2 regions of the Streptomyces sp. NPDC102279 genome follow, and region 1 is predicted to be linked to the other one. Evidence: predicted binding sites of a transcription regulator. Region 1 holds the regulator's gene; the other holds the start of a gene.
The links. The regulator HspR, encoded in region 1, represses chaperone genes until heat shock. The targets are predictions, from matches to a motif close to TTGAGNNNNNNNNNCTCAA.

Region 1 (10,012 bases):
ACGGAACTTTGTGACGAAGGGGCACGCTTGTACACGAGCGCTTTGAGCACCGGACGGATCGCCCGGGCCGAAGCGGCGGCAGCCCCATGCCTGCTGGAGTTCGCCCTGCTGCGCCCGGATCCCGACGACTCCAACTGGCTGCGCCCGGTGCCGCCGTCCGTCGCGCTCACCCAGCGCCTCCACCCTATTGAGCGCGAGATCCAGGAGCGCAGGCGGCGCACCATCGAACTGACCGAATCATTCGAGCCGTTCATGATGGTCAGCGCGATGGCACCCGCTCCCACCCACGCCATCACCGTGCTGGAGGGCATCGACCGGATCAACGCCGCGCTCGACATCGCGACCTCCGAGTGCCACACGGAGATGCTCACCATCCAGCCCGGCGGCCGCCGCAGCGAGCACATCCTGAACCAGGCCCTCGAACGGGACCGCCCGCTCACCGACCGCGGCGTCCGCATCCGAACGCTCTACCAGCACACGGTCCGCTACAGCCAGGGCACCGCCGCCTACATGGACCGCATAGCCAGCGGAAAGATCGAGATCCGCACGCTGGAGGAGCTGATCGAGCGGCTCATCATCTGCGACGGAACGGTCGCCTTCATCCCCGCGAGCGACGACAACCAGTTCGCCCTCGAACTGCGCCACCCCGGCCTCGTCCGCTATCTGACCAGGGTCTTCGAGCAGCTCTGGCGGCGCGCCACCCCGCTGCGCGAGGAAGTCACCTACGAGTCCACCCCGGACGGCATCACGGGCGTCCAGCGCTCCATAGCCAAGCTCCTCATCGAGGGCCACGTGGACGAGGCCATCGCCCGCAGACTCGGGATGAACGTCCGCACCTGCCGCGCCCACATCGCGAAGCTGGCGGCCTCCCTGGGCAGCGGCAGCCGGGCCCAACTCGGCTTCCTGATCGCCCAGTCGGGCATCCTGGAGCAGGACCACTGAGGAGCCGGGCGCTCAGCGCTGGGCGGGCGAGCCCTGACCGGGCAGCCCCTGGACGCCGGCCGCGCCCGGACCGGCCGCGGAAGGGCCTGTGGCGGCCGTAGCCGCGCCCTGACGGGGGACGGTGACGGGGGACGGCTCCGGCGAGCGCGGCGGCCCGTCCAGCCCCGCCTGCGCGATCCGCACGCCCAACTGCGTACGGCTGGCCGCCCCCAGCGTCTCCGAGAGGCGGGCGATGTGGGCCCGGCAGGTGCGGACACTGATGCCGAGGCGCTCCGCGACCACCGCGTCCTGATGCCCCTCCGCCAGCAGCGCGGCGATCGAGCGCTCGCGGTGGGTGATCCCCTCGATGCCCGTGGACGGCAGCGGCGAGGCCAGCGGGATCGCGAGACGCCACAACCGCTCGAACACCGTGACCAGGTAGTCGATCAGCGCGGGATGGCGCAGTTCCAGCGCGATCGTGCGGTCGGAGTTCGCGGGGATGAAGGCGACCTTGCGGTCGAAGAGGATGAGCCGTTCCACGACCTCGTCGAGAGTCCGGGCCTCGGCCGCGTCCCCCATCAACTCCATGTAGTTCAGCAGGCCCTGGCCGTGCCGGGCCACATGCGTGTACAGGTCGCGCATGCGCACCCCGCGCCGGCGCATCTCCAGCGCCCGGTGCAGCCCCTCCACCAGTTCGTCCTCGCGCCGGATGCCACCGGGCTGGACCGTCAGGACCTCGCTCGCGCACTCCTCGGTCGCCTTGTCCATGGCGGCCCGGATGCGTGGCAGTCCGTCCAGGACGCGGATCGCGGCGCCCTCCGCGGGTGCCTGGACGTGGCCGCCGAGCCCGGCGTACCACTCGAACGCGGACACCGCGTCGCCCACCCGCGCCTGGCTGGCGCTGACTTCCTCGTACACCCCGCGCAGCAGCCGGGTCATGACCTCCTGCGGGGAGGTCGGCACCAGCCAGCCCATGTCGTCGGGGTCGGGGTGCAGCAGCGCCAGCTCCAGCAGGCACGGCACCGTGCCGGCGTCGTCGCGGGGCACCCGGCCGCGCCGCACGGCCCGCGAGTACACCCGGTCGCCGGCCTCGCACAGTCGGTCAGCGCCGTGCGGATGCCCGTCCGTCCCGTGCCCGGCCATCTCCCACCTCTGGCTGCAGCTCCGACCCCTGGCGTGAGCACCGCGTCAGGGCGTCCTACGCAGCGCAACTATGCGCGGACGCGTCCGGCACCGCAACACGGCTGTGCCGCCCCCGGGAGCCGGTTCGCCCCTTCTGGTCACCATAAATCCGCACCTCCGCCCCGCCCGTTGCAACAAGCTGCAAGCAGCGGCCCCCGGACGCCCGGGACTTCGCGGAAAGGGCCCTCGCCGGACCTCCGGCGCACCGCTCGGGCTTGGCCGGATATCTCCCTCGTCGGCGGGCGTCCGGCGGGGAGCGGGCCCCGGAGCGCGTCGAGGGCCCGGGGTGTGCACCCCGGGCCCTCGATGTCGTGCGCCGTGCCGTGGCCGCCAGGAGGCCCTCGCCGCCACCGGGCGGCCTCCTGGTCGGCTCCGGTCCTACTTGAGCTTCAGAGCGTCACAGGCCGCCTTGTAGGGGGCGGTGCAGATCTGCTTGAGGGTGTAGATGCTGTCCTGCAGGACCGTGTCCTCGATGTTGTCCTTGGTCAGGTCGACCACGGGCACGAGCTGCGCCGGAATGTCCTTGTTCGTCGGGCTGGTCACCTTGTCGCGGGTCAGCGCGTCGAACTCGATCGAGCGTCCCTGGACCCGGGCGACCGCCATCTCGGCGGCGGCGTTCGCCTCCTGCGGGTAGGACTTGTAGACGCTCATGAACTGGTCGCCCTTGAGGATCCGCTGCACGGCGACGAGTTCGGCGTCCTGGCCGGTGACCGGCGGCACCTTGCTGACGCCCGCGCTCTTCAGCGTGTCGATGACCGCGCCCGCGATGCCGTCGTTGGCGGCGTACACCCCGGCGATGTTGTCGAGGCCGACCTCCTGGATCGCCTTCTCCATGTTGGCCTTGGCGTTGACCGGGTTCCAGTCCTTGGTGTCGTACGTCTTGGCGACGGTCACCTTGTCCTTGAGCTCGGATTCCGCGCCGGCCTTGAACTGCGCCGCGTTCGGGTCGGTCGTCGCGCCGTTCATCATGATGACCTTCTTCGACGCGGAGTTGCTGCCCAGCGCGCCGACCAGGGCCTTGCCCTGGACCTCGCCGACCAGCTCGTTGTCGAAGGAGATGTACGCGTCGATCGGGCCCTGCGCCAGCCGGTCGTAGGCGATGACCGGGATGCCGGCCTCCTTGGCCTTCTTCACGCCCTTCGCGATCGACTTCGAGTCCACCGCGTCCACGAGGATGACGTCGAGCTTGTCGTCCACCATCTGCTGGAGCTGGGCGAGCTGCTTGCCCGCGTCCTGCTCGGCGTTCTGGTAGACCACCTCACCCTTGTTCTCGGTGAGCTTCTCGACCTGCTCCTTGATGATCGGGTAGTCGAACTTCTCGTAACGGGTGTTCTCCTTCTCCGGAAGGAGGAGGCCCACCTTGATGTCGTCGCCCTTCGTGGGGCTGGCCTTGGCGTCGCTTCCACCGAGCCCGTCGACGACCCCGCAGCCGGCGAGCGAGAGGGCGGCGGCGGACGAGGCCAGGGCTATGACGGTACGACGGAGACCGGTGTTACGAGTGTTCACATCAGGTGCCTTCCGGGCGAGGTTGCAGCATTGCGACCCAGGTGGCTGAAAGCCAACGCGGCGATCACCTCAGCGTCAAGGACTAGCCACTTAACGAGATGGCAACAGCGTTCTGTGTTCCACAAGTGAACACGGTGGGAAGAGGTTACGCCCGAGGTTCCAGCAATCCCCTCAGCTTCACCTTCTGTCATCCACGCGACGCGGGCGGCGCCGCGGACCGCGCGACGCCATCCACCATGCCTTTAAGGGTTGTTGACACTCCGGTAAACGCCGGGACACGGGCCCCGGCACGAGTCCGTGTGCGGCACCGGATCCCGCCACCGCGCGGTGCGGGCGCCCGAACGAATGCGGTCAACCCGGCCATTCCGACCGGACCGTCAAGATCGAGCCACCGCGGATCGCGACCGGTCGAAAACGGTCACGGACTCCGCCGGGTACGCGAGAGGGGGCCCGGAGGAAGAACCTCCGGGCCCCCTCTCGGGTGCTTCGGTCACTGATCGGGCGACCTCTTGGGACGCCAGACCACCAAGGCACTCGTCTGCTGGACCTCCTGGTACGGGACCAGGTCACGCCGGTAGGAGGCGTGCACGGCGGCCTCGCGCTGCTGCATGGCCACCGCGGCGCCGTCGAGGGCCGACTGGAGCTCGGCGGCCCGGGACTGGAGCGCCGCCACCTGGTTCTCCAGCTCGATGATGCGCTTGATGCCGGCCAGGTTGATGCCCTCGTCCTGCGACAACTGCTGGACGGTGCGCAGCAGTTCGATGTCGCGGGCCGAGTAGCGGCGGCCCCGGCCGGCCGTGCGGTCGGGAGAGACCAGGCCGAGCCGGTCGTACTGACGCAGGGTCTGCGGGTGCAGTCCGGAGAGCTGGGCCGCCACCGAGATGACGTAGACCGGCGTCTCCTCGGTCAGTTCGTACGGGTTGCGCCGCCGACCGGTGGTGTCCATGGCTCCGTCATGCTCCCTTCGCGGCCTGGAACAGCTCCGCCCGCGGATCCTCACCCGCGGTCGCCTCGCGATACGCCTCCAGCGCGTCCCGAGCCTTGCCCGACACGTCCTGCGGAACGGCCACCTCGACGGTGACGAGCAGGTCGCCCCGTGTGCCGTCCTTGCGGACCGCACCCTTGCCCCGGGCACGCATGGTGCGTCCGTTGGGCGTGCCCGGCGGCAGCTTCAGTGTCACCGCGGGTCCGCCCAGGGTGGGCACCTTCACCTCGCCGCCGAGCGCCGCCTCCGTGAAGGTGACGGGCACCGTGACGGTGAGGTTGTCGCCCTTGCGGCCGAAGACCGGGTGGGCGTCGACGTGGACGGTGACGTACAGGTCGCCGGAGGGGCCCCCGCGTTCACCGGGAGCGCCCTTGCCGCGCAGCCTGATCCGCTGGCTGTCGCTGACGCCGGCGGGGATCCGCACCTGCATGGTCCGGGACGACTTGGCCCGGCCGCTGCCCTTGCAGACCTCGCAGGGGTTCTCCGAGATCAGCCCGCGGCCCTTGCAGTCCGGGCACGGGTCGGTGAGCGAGAAGCCACCGCCCGAACCGCGGGCGACCTGGCCGGTGCCGACACACGTCGGGCACACACGGGGTGTGCCGTTCGCGTCGCCGGTGCCCGAACAGGCCTTGCAGGGGGCCTGCGAGGTCATGCGCAGCGGAACGGTCGCGCCGTCCACCGCCTCGGTGAAGCTCAGCGTCACCTCGGTGTCGATGTCCTGGCCGCGCCGGGGCTGCGTACGGGTTCCCGTACCGGCTCCGCCGCGGTTGAACAGGCCGCCGAAGACGTCGCCGATGCCTCCGCCGAAGCCACCGGCTCCGCCGGCCTGGCCGCCGCCCTGGGGGGCGCCTCCGAAGAGGTCGCCCAGGTCGAAGTTGAAGTTGCCGCCGCCCGCGCCGGGACCCGGCCGGAAGCCGCCGTTGCCGAAGAGGGCGCGTGCCTCGTCGTACTCCTTGCGCTTCTTGGGGTCACCGAGGACGTCGTTCGCCTCGGAGATCTCCTTGAAGCGCTCCTCGGCCTTGACGTTGCCCTTGTTGGCGTCCGGGTGGTTCTCGCGGGCGAGCTTCCGGTACGCCTTCTTGATCTCGGCCTCGGTGGCGTCCTTGGGGACGCCGAGGACCTTGTAGAAGTCCTTCTCGATGAAGTCCTTGGTGCTCATCCCCGACGTCCCTCCTTTCCTCGTTCAAGCTCAGCCCTCGTCCGGGCCACCGCTCTCCTTGTCCGTGGCGGTCTCGGCCGCCTCGGCCGACTCCTCGGCCTTGACCGTCTGCGCCCCGGGCTGCGGCTCGGCGACCGCCACCCGCGCGGGGCGGATGGTGCGCTCGCCGAAGCGATACCCCGGCTGCAGAATCGCCACGCACGTCGTCTCCGTGACGTCCGGCGCGTACGAGTGCATCAGTGCCTCGTGGATCGTCGGGTCGAAGGGCTCGCCCTCCTTGCCGAACTGCTGGAGCCCCATCTTGGCCGCGACGGTCTCCAGCGACTCGGCGACGGACTTGAATCCGCCCACGAGTTCGCCGTGCTCCCGCGCGCGGCCGATGTCGTCGAGCACGGGCAGGAGCTCGGTCAGGAGGTTCGCCACGGCGACCTCCTTGACCGCGATCCGGTCACGCTCGACGCGGCGGCGGTAGTTCTGGAACTCGGCCTGGAGACGCTGGAGGTCCGCGGTGCGCTCGGTGAGACCCGTGCGTGCCTGGTCCAGCTGCGCCGTCAGGCCGGCCAACTGTGCACTGTCGTCCCCGTCCGGGGCCGCCGCCCCCTCCGCAGAGGGGGTGGCGGACTGCGGATCGGCGTCGTCGGAGGTGGCGCCGGAGGGGACGTCAGGCTGCTCTTCGAAGCCCGGGGTCTCCTCCGTCACGCGGCACCGTCCTTGCGGTCCTCGTCGACGATCTCGGCGTCGACGACGTCCTCGTCGGAACCGTCGGCCTTCGGAGCCTCGGCACCCGGGGCGTCGCCGCCCGCGGCCTGCGCGGCCTGGGCGTCGGCGTACATGGCCTGGCCCAGCTTCTGCGAGACGGCGGCGACCTTCTCGGTGGCCGTACGGATCTCGGCGGTGTTGTCGCCCCCGGCGGCCTCGCCCTTGAGCGCGGCCTTCAGCTCCTCGACGGAGGCCTCGACCTCGGTCTTGACGTCACCGGGGACCTTGTCCTCGTTGTCCTTGAGGAACTTCTCCGTCTGGTAGACGAGCTGCTCGCCCTGGTTGCGGGTCTCGGCGGCCTCGCGGCGGGCGTGGTCCTCGTCCGCGTACTTCTCGGCCTCCTGGCGCATCCGGTCGACCTCGTCACGCGGCAGCGAGGAGCCGCCGGTGACGGTCATCTTCTGCTCCTTGCCCGTGCCCAGGTCCTTCGCGGTCACGTGCATGATGCCGTTGGCGTCGATGTCGAAGGCGACCTCGATCTGCGGGACGCCACGCGGGGCCGGCGGCAGACCGGTCAGCTCGAACATCCCGAGCTTCTTGTTGTACGCCGCGATCTCGCGCTCGCCCTGGTAGACCTGGATCTGCACGGACGGCTGGTTGTCCTCGGCCGTCGTGAAGATCTCGGACCGCTTGGTCGGGATCGTGGTGTTGCGCTCGATGAGCTTGGTCATGATCCCTCCCTTGGTCTCGATACCGAGGGACAGCGGGGTCACGTCGAGGAGCAGGACGTCCTTGACCTCGCCCTTGAGGACACCGGCCTGGAGGGCGGCGCCGATGGCGACGACCTCGTCCGGGTTCACGCCCTTGTTGGCCTCGTTGCCACCGGTCAGCTCCTTGACGAGCTCGGCGACGGCGGGCATACGGGTCGAGCCGCCCACGAGAACGACGTGGTCGATCTCGGAGAGGTTGATGCCGGCGTCCTTGATGACGTTGTGGAACGGCGTCTTGCAGCGCTCCAGCAGGTCGGCCGTCAGCTGCTGGAACTGGGCGCGCGTGAGCTTCTCGTCCAGGTGCAGCGGGCCCTCGGCGGACGCCGTGATGTAGGGCAGGTTGATCGAGGTCTCGGTGGACGAGGACAGCTCGATCTTGGCCTTCTCGGCGGCCTCGCGGAGGCGCTGGAGGGCCATCTTGTCCTTGGACAGGTCCACGCCGTGACCGGACTGGAACTGCTTGACCAGGTAGTCCATGACCCGCTGGTCCCAGTCGTCACCACCGAGGTGGTTGTCGCCGTTGGTGGCCTTCACCTCGACGACGCCGTCACCGATCTCCAGGAGGGACACGTCGAACGTGCCGCCACCGAGGTCGAAGACGAGGATCGTCTGGTCGTCCTTGTCGAGGCCGTACGCCAGGGCGGCGGCGGTCGGCTCGTTCACGATGCGCAGGACGTTCAGGCCCGCGATCTCGCCGGCCTCCTTCGTCGCCTGACGCTCGGAGTCGTTGAAGTACGCCGGGACGGTGATGACCGCGTCGGCCACCTTCTCGCCCAGGTACGCCTCGGCGTCGCGCTTCAGCTTCTGCAGGATGAAGGCGCTCATCTGCTGCGGGTTGAAGCTCTTGCCGTCGAGCTCGATCTTCCAGTCCGTGCCCATGTGACGCTTCACCGAACGGATGGTCCGGTCCACGTTCGTGACCGCCTGGCGCTTGGCGACCTCGCCGACGAGCACCTCACCGTTCTTCGCGAAGGCGACGACGGACGGCGTGGTCCTGGCGCCTTCGGCGTTGGTGATGACGGTGGGCTCGCCGCCTTCAAGAACGCTGACGACTGAGTTAGTCGTGCCCAGGTCGATGCCGACCGCACGTGCCATTTCGATTCCTCCAACGATGACTTGAGTGGAACAGGCTCAAGTGTGCACGACGTCCGCCGCTCGGTCAACAGACCTGAGTCGTGGGGGCTCAACTCTTATCCGTTCCTTACGCGCAGGAAGCTCTTGACCTGCGCCTTTCACACGGAGCTAGGGGACTTTTACCCCACCGTTCGCCACATCCGCCGGGCGACGGAGGAGACCTGCGGGCCGATTCACGGTCCCGGTGACGGGTCCCCCGGGAGCGGGGATCGCATGCGGACGGGATCGGGGCCGGGGGCCGGGGCGGCGCGGGCGGCGTCCGGGGCGCAGGGCGCCCGCGGCGGCGACGATCAGCACGGCCCCGGCCACCCACCAGGCCGCGGCGGCCCCGAGCCGGCCGAGATCGATGGACAGCCCGACGAGCGCACCCGCGAACGTGGCGAGCCCCATCACGACCATGACGCCCTGCCGGGTCAGCCCGGCCCTGCGCAGCCGGTGCACCAGATGGTCGGGCGCGGACCGCAGCACCGGCCGTCCGGCGCGCCACCGGCACACGAGCACCAGGGCGGCGTCGGCGCTGACCACGGCGGTCAGCGCGAACGCGGCACCGAACCCGGCCCCCGCGGGCCGCTCCGCGTGCACCAGCACGACGGCCGAGGCCAGCACGAACCCGGCGAACTGGGAGCCGCACCGGCCGGCCGCGATCCGGGCCGGTGGCCAGCCGTGCATCAGGAAGCCGGTGAGCGCGGCGGCCAGCACGCTGAGCAGGGCCGCGAGTCCGTCCATGACCTCGGCCGCCGCGCAGCCGCTGAGCGCGAACGCGGTGACGACCCCGACGGTCCCGAGCACCCCGTCGGACTGGTCGAGCGAGCGGAAGGCGTGGGTGACGAGGACGATCCAGCAGGCCGCGAGCACCCCTCCGGGCACGCCGAGCGCGTCGTAGGGCACGGCGAGGACGGCGGCACCGGCGACGGCGGTCAGCCGCAGGAGGGGCGGCACGGGCAGCAGGTCGGCGGCGAGGCCGGCCAGGGCGACGACGAGGCCGGCGACCAGCAGCCGGCTGGTCTCCGGGCCGAGCGGGGCGACGCCGGTCCAGTCACCGGCGCAGCCGACGAGGGCCGTCGCACCCGCCACGGCGATCCCGCCGAGCACGGGGACGCGTCTTTCCCGGCCCGGCGGACGGGGCCGGGAACGGCCGGCGAGGAGCCCCGGCCCGCCGGCCGCACCGAGGCGCAGGGCGAGCGACCGCAGCAGCGCGGCGAGCGCGGCGGTCAGGAGCAGAGCGGCGGTGGCAGCCGCGATTCCGTACAGCACATCGCTAATTTAGGGGTAATTGTCACAGTATTGTGCGAATAACACGATCGGGTTTACGTGTCCTTGCGCCAGAACGCCCCCGATCGCGAAAAGGACCGCCTGCCCGCCCGCGACGCACCCACTCAGGTTTGCCTCAGCGACGCAGATCACCGCACCTCTGGCTACAGTGCGGCGGAAGAAGTGGGTAGTCTCAGACGGACTGCATAAGTTACCGCTTAGTAATCACTTCGAGGTCGCTCTCGAAGAACACCTCGCAGGCCCGAGGAGCCCCCGAATGCAACTCGCCGCGATCGTTGTGTCGCTGGTCCTGACCGTGGTCGGCGTCGCGCTGATCACCCGGGCCGTCGCACAGATCTACCGGTTCATCAAGCTCGGCCAGCCCGTCCCCGCCGGCAGCCGCAC
Region 2 (10,012 bases), on a different contig from region 1:
AGGATGACCTGGATCCGGCAACCCCGCTCGGATTCGGCCACACCGATCCGGCCGCCGTGCAGATCGACCGCCCACCGGGCGATGGCCAGGCCGAGGCCCGTGCCGCCGTCGCTGCCGGGGCCGTGCGGCGCGGGCACCCCACCGCGGTTGAACCGCTCGAAGACCCGGTGCCACTCCGACTTCGGGATGCCCGGTCCCTCGTCCAGGACCTCGAGCGACAGCGACTCCGGGTGATCGCCCCGCCGCGCCCTGACCGTCACCCGGCCGTGCGCCGGGCTGTGCTTGACGGCGTTGTCGATGAGATTCGCCACGACCTGGTGGATCCGCTCCGGGTCCGCGTGCGCGGTCAGCTCGGGAGGGGACACGTCGAGGTGCAGATGGACGTCGGTGCGGGTGTGGCTGCCGGAGCCGGACGCGATGTCCGCGCGCGCCGAGGCGACCATGTTGGCCTCCTTCAGTACTCCCGACAGGTACGGCCACACCTCGAAGCGCCGCCGGCGCAGCGGGACGACGCCGTTGTCCAGGCGGGACAGGTCGAGCAGGGTCTCCACCAGCCGCCCGAGCCGCTCCGTCTGCTTCAGCGCCGTGCGCATCGTCTCGGGGTCGGCGGCGGACACCCCGTCCACGACGTTCTCCAGCACCGCCCGCAGCCCCGCGATCGGGGTGCGCAGCTCGTGCGAGACATTCGCCACGAGTTCCTTGCGCTGGCGGTCCTGGGCCTCCAGCTCGTCCGCCATGAGGTTGATCGTCTGGGCCAGGTCGCCCAGCTCGTCGCGCCGGTCGTCCCGCACCCGGCGCGTGTAGTCGCCGTGCGAGATGGACCGGGCCACCGCGTTCATCTCGTCCAGCGGCGCGGTGAGCGAGTGCGCCACGAACTGGGTGATCAGCAGGGTGGCGATCATCGAGAACACCGTGATGAAGCGGAGTTCCGTCTTGGTGTGCACCGCGATCATCGACAGACCCGTGGTGATGAGCACCGAGATGACGACCAGCGCGCCCAGTTTGGTCTTGATGGAGAAGGGCCGGAGGCCGGCCCAGGGGCCCGCGCCCCTGCGTTCCCCGGAGGAGCGCGCGCCGAGCCCGCGTCCCCGCTCGCCGAGCACGCTCATCACATCAGCCCCTCACGAAAGTCCCGGACGCGTTGGTCCCGGCGTTCCGACGGCGGCCCAACTCAGGGAGTCGGGGTCTCCAGCGCGTAGCCCACGCCGTGCACCGTACGGATCCGCTCGGCACCGATCTTGCGGCGCAGCGCCTTGATGTGGCTGTCCACGGTGCGGGTACCGGACGCGTCGGCCCAGTCCCACACCTCGGCGAGCAGCTGCTCGCGCGAGAGTACGGCACGGGGGGTGTTCGCGAGGCAGACCAGCAGGTCGAACTCGGTGGGAGTGAGGTGCACGTCCTCGCTGCGCACCCGCACCCGGCGCTGTGCGTGGTCGATCTCCAGCTCGCCGAGGCGCAGGATGCCGCTGCGGGGCGTGGAGGCGGCGACCACGGCGCGCTCGACCCTGCGCAGCAGGACGTGCACGCGCGCGGCCAGCTCACGCATCGAGAAGGGCTTCGTCATGTAGTCGTCGGCGCCGACGCCGAGTCCGACCAGCATGTCGGTCTCGTCGTCGCGCGCGGTGAGCATCAGCACCGGCACCGGGCGCGCTGCCTGCACGCGGCGGCAGACCTCCAGGCCGTCGAAGCCGGGCAGCATGATGTCGAGGATCAGCAGATCGGGCTGCCAGGCCTCGGCCGTGTCCACCGCGGCGGGACCGTCGCCCGCGGTTTGCACGAGGAATCCCTCGGCGCGCAGGCGGGCCGCGATGGCCTCGACGATCGTCGGGTCGTCCTCGACCACCAGCACCCGGCGCTGAGCGCCCGGTGTCGCCGCCGTGCCGTTCTGGGAGGTGTGTGTCTGCTCCATCGCCCGCCCCTGAGTGTGCTTTCCGGAATCCGTGGGGTGATCCCATGACTGCGCTTGACGCTTGAATGATCCGCGTCAGGAAAGCAGAGTACGGGCAGGCACGGGGCCTCGGCTATCCAGGCCTTACCGCGAGATGCACCACGTCGGGAACGCCCCGGGCAACGGGGATCTCTTCGGTACGGACCCGCTGGAATCCGGCATTCCACAAGGTTCCTTCAAATTCCGGAGAGGGCTGGGCCGACCATACGGCCAGTACGCCGCCCGGCTTCAACGTCCTTGCGCAGCTTGCGAGTCCGGCCTTCCCGTACAGGCCCGCGTTGCCCTCCGTGACCGTCCATCCGGGTCCGTTGTCGATGTCGAGGCACAGGGCGTCGAACGTGTCGGAGATCTCATTGACGTAGTCGACGAGATCGTCCTCGACGATCTCGGTGCGCGGGTCGGCGAGCGCCGTGGCCGACAGCTCGGCGAGGGGGCCCTCGCGGTGCCAGTCGATGATGGCCCGCTCCCGCTCGACCACCGTGATGCGCCCCCAGCGCTCGTCCGCGGCGGCGTGCGCGAGGGAGAACCCGACGCCCAGCCCGCCGATCAGCACGCTCGGCTCCGGACGTCCGTCCAGGGCGTCGCGGGCGGCGTCCACGAGCAGGCGCTCGGAACGCCCGTCGGAGGTGTCCATCAGGAAACATCCGTTGGCGATGATCTGCAGCAGCGCGCCGTGACGCCGCAGCACGACCTCGCCGTACGGGCCCTGGCGCCGGTCGATGACCACGGGGGTGTCGTACGTGGCAGTCATGGCCTCCATCCTGGCATCCAGGCGGGGCCCCGGGGGCGGAATATCCGGGGCCCGGCCCCCCCACGGTCCGGGCCTCGGACGGTGCGGGCGCGATCAGGCACCCCGCGGTCTCATCCGACGTCCAGGCCGTGCCCGCAGGCGAACACCGGGTCCTCTGTGTCGTCGGGCACGTCCGGCCGGGACGCCCGTACCGCCTCCATGGAACGCGGCAGTTCGAAGGGCAGCCGGCCCTCGGCGCGCGCCCGTCCGACGGCGACGTCGAGGAGCGCCGGCACTCGCGCCGTAGCCGGCGGCCAGGGCGGCGACCCGCTCCGCGATCTCCGGGAGTACGGCGGGCCGCTCCAGGTTGACGCGCACCAGCGTCGGCACCGTGTCCAGGAGCCGCAGGATCTCCTACAGCTCGTCCTCGGGAAAGGGGAGCGAGCCCCCGTGGAAGAAGGACTCGAAGAGCCAGGGCCGCTCCTCGTAGGGAGTGCCGAGGTGCGGGACGGCGAGGTCCGCGTCGAGCGGGTCGGCCACGACGTTGCCGTACGCGGCCGCCGCCGTCCGCTCCGAGACGCCCCGCAGACACAGGTTCGGGCGGTCCCCGACCGGCAGCAGGTCCCGGTCGGCCAGGACGGTCAGGGAGCGGCGCTCCGCCTGCGGTCGGTCACGACGGCGGGCACCGGGCTGCCGCAGCAGGCCTGAGACCCCGGGCTCCGCCCGGCAACGACCTCGGAGCCCGGCCGGGAACCATGAGGAGTTGTTGTGAATCGCCCGGTACGGGGCACCTGTCGTGGACAGCGCCGGGTGGGGCGCGGAGGCTTGGCGGTGACGGAAGGAGCACGGCAGCGTGGACGGGAGCATCACCGGGCACCGCCCGCGAGGGGCGGCACCCACCGGGCCGGACGAGCCCGCAGCCCGACGCGGTGAAGCCGTCGAGCGGGCGGGGCTGCCCGCCGCGCGCCGCCCCGGGACCGCCGGACCGACGTCGGACGGACCCGCGGCGAACGGCCTCGACGGCATGCCCCGGCAGCGCACCGAGCAGGTCGCTGCGCCAACTGCTCGGTGCGCGGCCGCTGTTCCGAACCCGGCGGCCCCTGTGCCGAGTGCCCTCTCCTCGGACGCCGCTCCGGCGTCCGCGCCGTCGGCCGCACCGGCCCACGCGCGACGGCCGGGCGGTCTCGCGGCCCGAGCCGCCCGATCTGTCGGACGGCTCCTGCCCACCCCGCCGGGCACGCCCTTCACCTTCGGGTACGCCACCGTCCTCGCCGTCACCTCGTACGTCGCCGGCCACGCGGATCCCGCGCTCGTGCGCGCCCTGCACCAGGCGTCCAGTACGGACGTCGCGCACCTCGTGCGATACCCCGTGGCGGTGCTGTTCGCGAGCGCGTTGTGGATCGTCGGCGGGATCCTCTCGCCGTACGCCGCCGGGTTCCTGCTCGTACTGACCGCACTGGAGCGGCGGATCGGGGCGGCACGGGCCGCCGGTGTCTTCCTGCTCGGGCACGTGGTCGCCACGCTGGCCACCGAGGTGCCGGTCGGGCTGGCGGTGTGGGCGGGGCGGCTTCCCGGCAGCTCGCTGCACCGGTTCGACTACGGCATCAGCTTCGGTGTCGCCGCGAGCGTCGGCTCCCTCGCGGGACTCCTCCCGCCCTGGCTGCGGTGGCCTCTGCTGACGGTCTTCGGCTCCGTCCTCGCGGAGGACCTGATCACGCTCGACGACCCGATGACGAACTGGGGCCACCTCCTGGCACTGGCCCTCGGCGTCGCGACCTGGCCCCTGGTGCGGCGCGCGGCGCGAGCGCGCGGCGGCTTCCGGAGCGGCCGAGACCTGACCCGTCCGCCGACGGGAACCCCTCGCGCCGCCTCGCCCGACCTCGACGCCGACAGTCCGGCAGCTTCCTAGCGCGTGTCCTCTCCGGTGTACCGCGCGCTCAGCAGCGGTGCCTCCACGCGCCAGCCCAGTGAGGCGTAGAGCGCCCGTCCCTCCGGTGTTCCCGCGAGGACGGCGGTCTCCGCGCCCTGGTCCGCCGCCGCCCGGTCGAGCGTGCGCATGACCGTGCGCCCGAGTCCCCGCCGCCGGTGCCCGGCCGACGTCTCTACCTGGTCGACGACGGCCGTCGCTCCCGTCGTGGCGATCTGGCCCCGGGCCGCCCAGGAGCCGTCCGGCGCCGTGACCAGGGCACGGGTGACGCCGCCGCGGGACCAGGTGCGCAACCGGTAACCCTGGGGGAGCGGCTCGTCCGGGCCGGCGTCCTCGGTGGCGGCCAACGGTGCCGACATCAGGTAGCCCGGTTCGGGGTCGGTCCACCAGCCCTCGCCGAGCAGGTGGCGGACGGCCGACGGCTCGGCGAAGACCTTGAGCCAGACACCGGGTGCGGTCACCGCGTCCGCGACCTTGCGGACCGCCGCCGCCTCGACCCGGTCGCGCGTCTCCCCGAGGACGTGCCGCGTGACGTGTCCCTCCTGCCCGACGTCGATCGTGTATCCCCACTCCCGGACCACCGGCGCCGCCGCCCCGCGCGAGACGACCCACCCGTCCACCCAGGCCCGCACGATCCTGTCCACCCCTGCCCCCTGTCTCCCCAGCCGTCCGCTGCGTGCGCCCATGCTTCACGTAACGGTCCTAGTCACATAGAGACCCTTACTGGGGAGATGATGTCAGGCCCGTCGGCCCCGCGCCAGACGTGCCTCGCGGCAGACCTGTTTCCGGCGCCTCCTGCGTGATCGCTCACAGCGAACAGCCCTCGGGGAACATTGAGGGACTCCGATGCATTGAGTCGGCATAGCTCAACTTGTATGCCGAAGGGAAGATCATGGCTTCGACGTCCGCATCACTCACTCTGCCCGTGCTGCCGCTCGACGACGAGGTCGTGCTGCCTGGAATGGTGGTTCCGCTCGATCTGAACGACGCCGATGTGCGGGCCGCCGTGGAGGCAGCCCAGTCCGCCGCTCGTTCAACGCCCGGCAAGCCCCAGGTACTCCTGGTCCCGCGTATCGACGGGACCTACGCGAGCACCGGTGTGCTCGGCACCGTCGAGCAGGTCGGCCGGCTGGCCGACGGCGACCCGGGCGCGCTGATCCGCGGGCGCGGTCGTGTGAAGGTCGGCGCGGGCACCACGGGCCCCGGTGCCGCCCTGTGGGTCGAGGGCACCCGGGTCGACGAGACCGTGCCGGACCCGCTGCCCGGCCGGGTCGCCGACCTGGTCAAGGAGTACAAGGCCCTGGCCACCAGCTGGCTGCGCAAGCGCGCCGCCTGGCAGGTCGTGGACCGCGTCCAGCAGATCGACGACGTGTCCGCGCTCGCCGACAATTCCGGTTACTCACCCTTCCTCTCGCTCGACCAGAAGGTCGAGCTGCTGGAGACCGCCGACCCGGTGGCCCGCCTGAAGCTGGCCACCGAGCAGCTCCGCGAGCACCTCGCCGAGCAGGACGTCGCCGAGTCCATCGCCAAGGACGTCCAGGAGGGCGTCGACAAGCAGCAGCGCGAGTTCCTGCTGCGCCGCCAGCTCGAAGCCGTTCGCAAGGAGCTGCGCGACCTCAAGGGCGAGGGTGGCGAGGAGGACGAGTCCGACGACTACCGGGCCCGCGTCGAGGCCGCCGACCTCCCGGAGAACGTGCGGGAGGCGGCACTCAAGGAGGTCGAGAAGCTGGAGCGGTCCAGTGACCAGTCGCCCGAGGGCAGCTGGATCAGGACCTGGCTCGACACCGTCCTCGAACTGCCGTGGAACGAACGGACCGAGGACCAGTACGACATCCAGGGCGCGCAGGCCGTGCTCGACGCCGAGCACGCCGGCCTGGAGGACGTGAAGGAGCGCATCACCGAGTACCTCGCCGTGCGCAAGCGGCGCTCGGACCGCGGCCTCGGGGTCGTCGGTGGCCGGCGCGGAGGCGCCGTGCTCGCGCTCGTCGGCCCGCCCGGCGTCGGCAAGACCTCGCTCGGCGAGTCCGTCGCGCACGCCATGGGCCGCAAGTTCGTCCGCGTCGCCCTCGGCGGCGTCCGGGACGAGGCCGAGATCCGCGGCCACCGTCGTACGTACGTCGGCGCGCTGCCCGGCCGGATCGTCCGCGCCATCAAGGAGGCCGGGTCGATGAACCCGGTGGTCCTGCTCGACGAGATCGACAAGGTCGGCTCCGACTTCCGGGGCGACCCGGCGGCGGCGCTGCTCGAAGTCCTCGACCCGGCGCAGAACCACACCTTCCGCGACCACTACCTGGAGGTCGAACTCGACCTCTCGGACGTCGTGTTCCTCGCGACGGCCAACGTGCTCGAAGCCATCCCGGAGGCCCTGCTCGACCGTATGGAGCTGGTCCGCCTCGACGGCTACACCGAGGACGAGAAGGTCGTCATCGCCCGGGACCACCTGCTGCCGCGCCAGCTGGAGCGGGCCGGTCTGGAGAAGGACGAGGTCGTCCTCGACGAGAGCGCGCTGCGCAAGCTCGCCGGGGAGTACACCCGGGAAGCGGGCGTGCGCAATCTGGAGCGGGGCATCGCCCGGCTGCTGCGCAAGGTCGCGGCCCAGCACGAACTGGGCGAGCGGGAGCTGCCGTTCACGGTGACCGACGCCGACCTGCGCGGACTCGTCGGGCGCCCGCACCACGTGCCCGAGTCCGCCCAGGACCCGGCCGAGCGCCGCACCGCGGTGCCCGGTGTCGCCACCGGTCTCGCCGTGACCGGAGCGGGCGGTGACGTCCTCTACGTGGAGGCGTCGCTGGCCGACCCGGAGACGGGCGCCGCCGGTCTGACCCTCACCGGTCAGCTCGGCGACGTGATGAAGGAGTCCGCGCAGATCGCGCTCTCCTTCCTGCGCTCGCACGGCGCGGAGCTCGAACTCCCCGTCGGCGACCTGAAGGACCGGGGTGCGCACATCCACTTCCCGGCGGGCGCGATCCCCAAGGACGGTCCGAGCGCGGGCGTCACCATGACGACCGCCCTCGCGTCGCTCCTGTCCGGCCGGCCGGTGCGCACGGACGTGGCCATGACCGGTGAGGTCTCGCTGACCGGCCGGGTCCTGCCCATCGGCGGGGTGAAGCAGAAGCTGCTCGCCGCGCACCGGGCGGGGGTCACGACCGTGATCATCCCCAAGCGCAACGAGGCCGACCTGGACGACGTCCCGGCCGAGGTCCTGGAGAAGCTCGACGTCCACGCCGTCACGGACGTCCGTCAGGTCCTGGAGCTGGCACTGGCGCCGGCGACGAACGGTGCCGTGCCGGAGGTTCCGGTGGCGGCGTGACGGACGCCCATCGGAGGGGAAGGCCCGGGTCCCGTGAGGGAGGCCCGGGCCTTCGCCGTGCGCCGGGCCCGTCCGTCCCGCGTCGGGTGCCCGCGTCGTACGTCCGGCGCGGGTCAGCCGTTGGCGAGGGCCACCACGCGGTCCAGGGCGCCGTTGAACTTGTCGTGGTCACCGACCGTCGGGCCGGACGACGTGTACTGCCACATCGTGTAGTAGCCCCACCCGGCCGGCAGCGTCCCCGGATCGGAGGCGTACCGGGCGACCCACAGCGGGTTGGCGGCGGCGAAACCGGCGTAGTTGCCGGTGCACTGGCTCCACCAGCTGGTGGCCGTGTAGATCACCGCGTCGCGCCCGGTGCGGGCCTTGTACTGGGTGAGGAAGCTGCTGATCCAGCTGACCATCGCGCTCGGGGTCTTGCCGTAACAGGCGGCCCCGTACGGGTTCCACTCGATGTCGAGCGTGCCCGGCAGCGTCTTCCCGTCCTTGGACCAGCCGCCGCCGTGGTCGACGAAGTAGTTGGCCTGGACGGCGCCGGTCGTGGTGTCGGGGGTGGCGAAGTGGTACGCGCCGCGGATCATGCCGACGCCGTACGAGCCGTTGTACTGCTGGGTGAAGGAGGGGTTCGTGTAGTACGTCCCCTCGCTCGCCTTCGTGTAGGCCCATCGGACTCCGCTGCTCCACAGCGTGGCCCAGGCGACGTTGCCCTGGTAGTTGGAGACGTCCACGCCTTCGGTCTGGGTGGCCTGAGTGCCGGTGGGCAGGCCGCCCTGGCCGTCGTGGGCGACGACCCCCATACCCATCCGGGCGGAGCCCCGGGCGGGGATGTCCGCGGCGGAGGAGGGGAGTGTGGACAGCAGGGAGAACGCGGCGAGCAGGGTTCCGGCCGCGAGCAGGCGCAGGCGGCGGGCCGTTCCGGATCTGTGCACGGGCATGTGCGTGCCTCCGAAGGGCGATGGAGCTCCGTTGGAGCCCGGTGGGGGGAGAGCGCGGGCACGCGGGCCTTGGGGAACAGGTCGCCGTTGACCCGGAATGGCGTGCGCATGCCAGCGATGTAAGTGCCTGATAAAGAAGCTACGCACGTAGACCACGGCGTGGGAAGAGGGGCCGGACGCTGCCGTTGGTCTACGCCTGCGAAATACTGGCGGAGCTGCGGTAACGGGCGAGTTCTGGCGGAAACTTTCAGGATCGGGAAACCGAGTCAGGGGTGCTGACGTGCACGATCACGGCAACGACGGCGGGCGTCCGGTCACGTCCGACGCGTCGGCCCACGGGGCGGACCGGCCCGTGGACCACGGGGACGGGGTGCACGAGTTCCTGTCCCTGGAGCGCGAGTTGACGCTGTTCCTGCGCCGGGCCCGCGCCAGCCAGGGCGAGATGGCCCGCGAGGTCCACCCCGACCTGGAGTCCGCCGCGTACGGACTGCTCGTCCGGCTCGACGAGTGCGGCCGCCAGCGCGCCACCGAACTCGCCGCCTACATCGGCGTCGGCAAGGCCACCATGTCCCGGCAGCTGCGCGCCCTGGAGGAGTTGGGACTCGTCGCCCGCGAACCCGACCCGGCCGACGGCCGCGCCTGGCTCGTCCATCTCACCGACGAGGGTCGCGGCCGCGTCACCAGCGTTCGCGAGGCCCGCCGCGCCCGCTACGTCCGCCAGCTCGCCCACTGGGACCAGGACGAGGTCGCCGAACTCGCCCGGCTGCTGCACCAGCTGAACTCCCGCATGGAGAAGTGAACTCACGCATGGAGAAGTGAGCGCCCGCGTCCACAGCGGAGCGGCACCCCTCCCGGTGCCGCTCACAGCTCCGCGAACACCACCGTCGCGTCGTCGTGCGTCTTGCTCCGCCGCAGGTGCCGCCGCTCCACCGCGTCCGCGCGCTCCAGCTCCCGGACACGGTCCACCACGGACGCGGAGCCCTCCTTGCGCACCAGCGCGAACAGATCGGCCCAGTCCCCCTCGTGGAACTTCTCCACCCAGCGGGTCGCGCCGTCCGTGAGGGCGGCCAGGGCGCGGACCGAGGCGCGGGGCAGCGTGCCCGTCACCGCGCGGGCGGCCACCGCAGGATCCGCCGCCGCCGTGAAGAAGCCGCCCTCCCTGTTG

Region 2: lon (endopeptidase La) is a predicted target of HspR. The motif match lies at 5,457-5,475, and genes of this name have one in related genera.

Annotation. Positions count from the first base shown of each region.
Region 1 is NZ_JBIWLU010000003.1:395,054-405,065, reverse strand. Features, by position in the region: gene ACIRQH_RS08630 (helix-turn-helix transcriptional regulator) at 1-942, shown strand, start outside; gene ACIRQH_RS08625 (LuxR C-terminal-related transcriptional regulator) at 955-2,064, opposite strand; gene ACIRQH_RS08620 (substrate-binding domain-containing protein) at 2,482-3,609, opposite strand; gene ACIRQH_RS08615 (heat shock protein transcriptional repressor HspR) at 4,100-4,555, opposite strand; gene dnaJ (molecular chaperone DnaJ) at 4,563-5,753, opposite strand; gene grpE (nucleotide exchange factor GrpE) at 5,784-6,452, opposite strand; gene dnaK (molecular chaperone DnaK) at 6,449-8,317, opposite strand; gene ACIRQH_RS08595 (undecaprenyl/decaprenyl-phosphate alpha-N-acetylglucosaminyl 1-phosphate transferase) at 8,465-9,610, opposite strand; gene ACIRQH_RS08590 ((Fe-S)-binding protein) at 9,885-10,012, shown strand, end outside.
Region 2 is NZ_JBIWLU010000010.1:146,003-156,014, forward strand. Features, by position in the region: gene ACIRQH_RS25910 (HAMP domain-containing sensor histidine kinase) at 1-1,109, opposite strand, end outside; gene ACIRQH_RS25915 (response regulator transcription factor) at 1,172-1,909, opposite strand; gene ACIRQH_RS25920 (spermidine synthase) at 2,022-2,699, opposite strand; gene ACIRQH_RS25925 (hypothetical protein) at 2,810-2,974, opposite strand; gene ACIRQH_RS25930 (hypothetical protein) at 3,093-3,545, opposite strand; gene ACIRQH_RS25935 (rhomboid-like protein) at 3,532-4,587, shown strand; gene ACIRQH_RS25940 (GNAT family N-acetyltransferase) at 4,584-5,249, opposite strand; gene lon (endopeptidase La) at 5,498-7,915, shown strand; gene ACIRQH_RS25950 (lysozyme) at 8,029-8,847, opposite strand; gene ACIRQH_RS25955 (MarR family transcriptional regulator) at 9,128-9,646, shown strand; gene ACIRQH_RS25960 (protein phosphatase 2C domain-containing protein) at 9,709-10,012, opposite strand, start outside.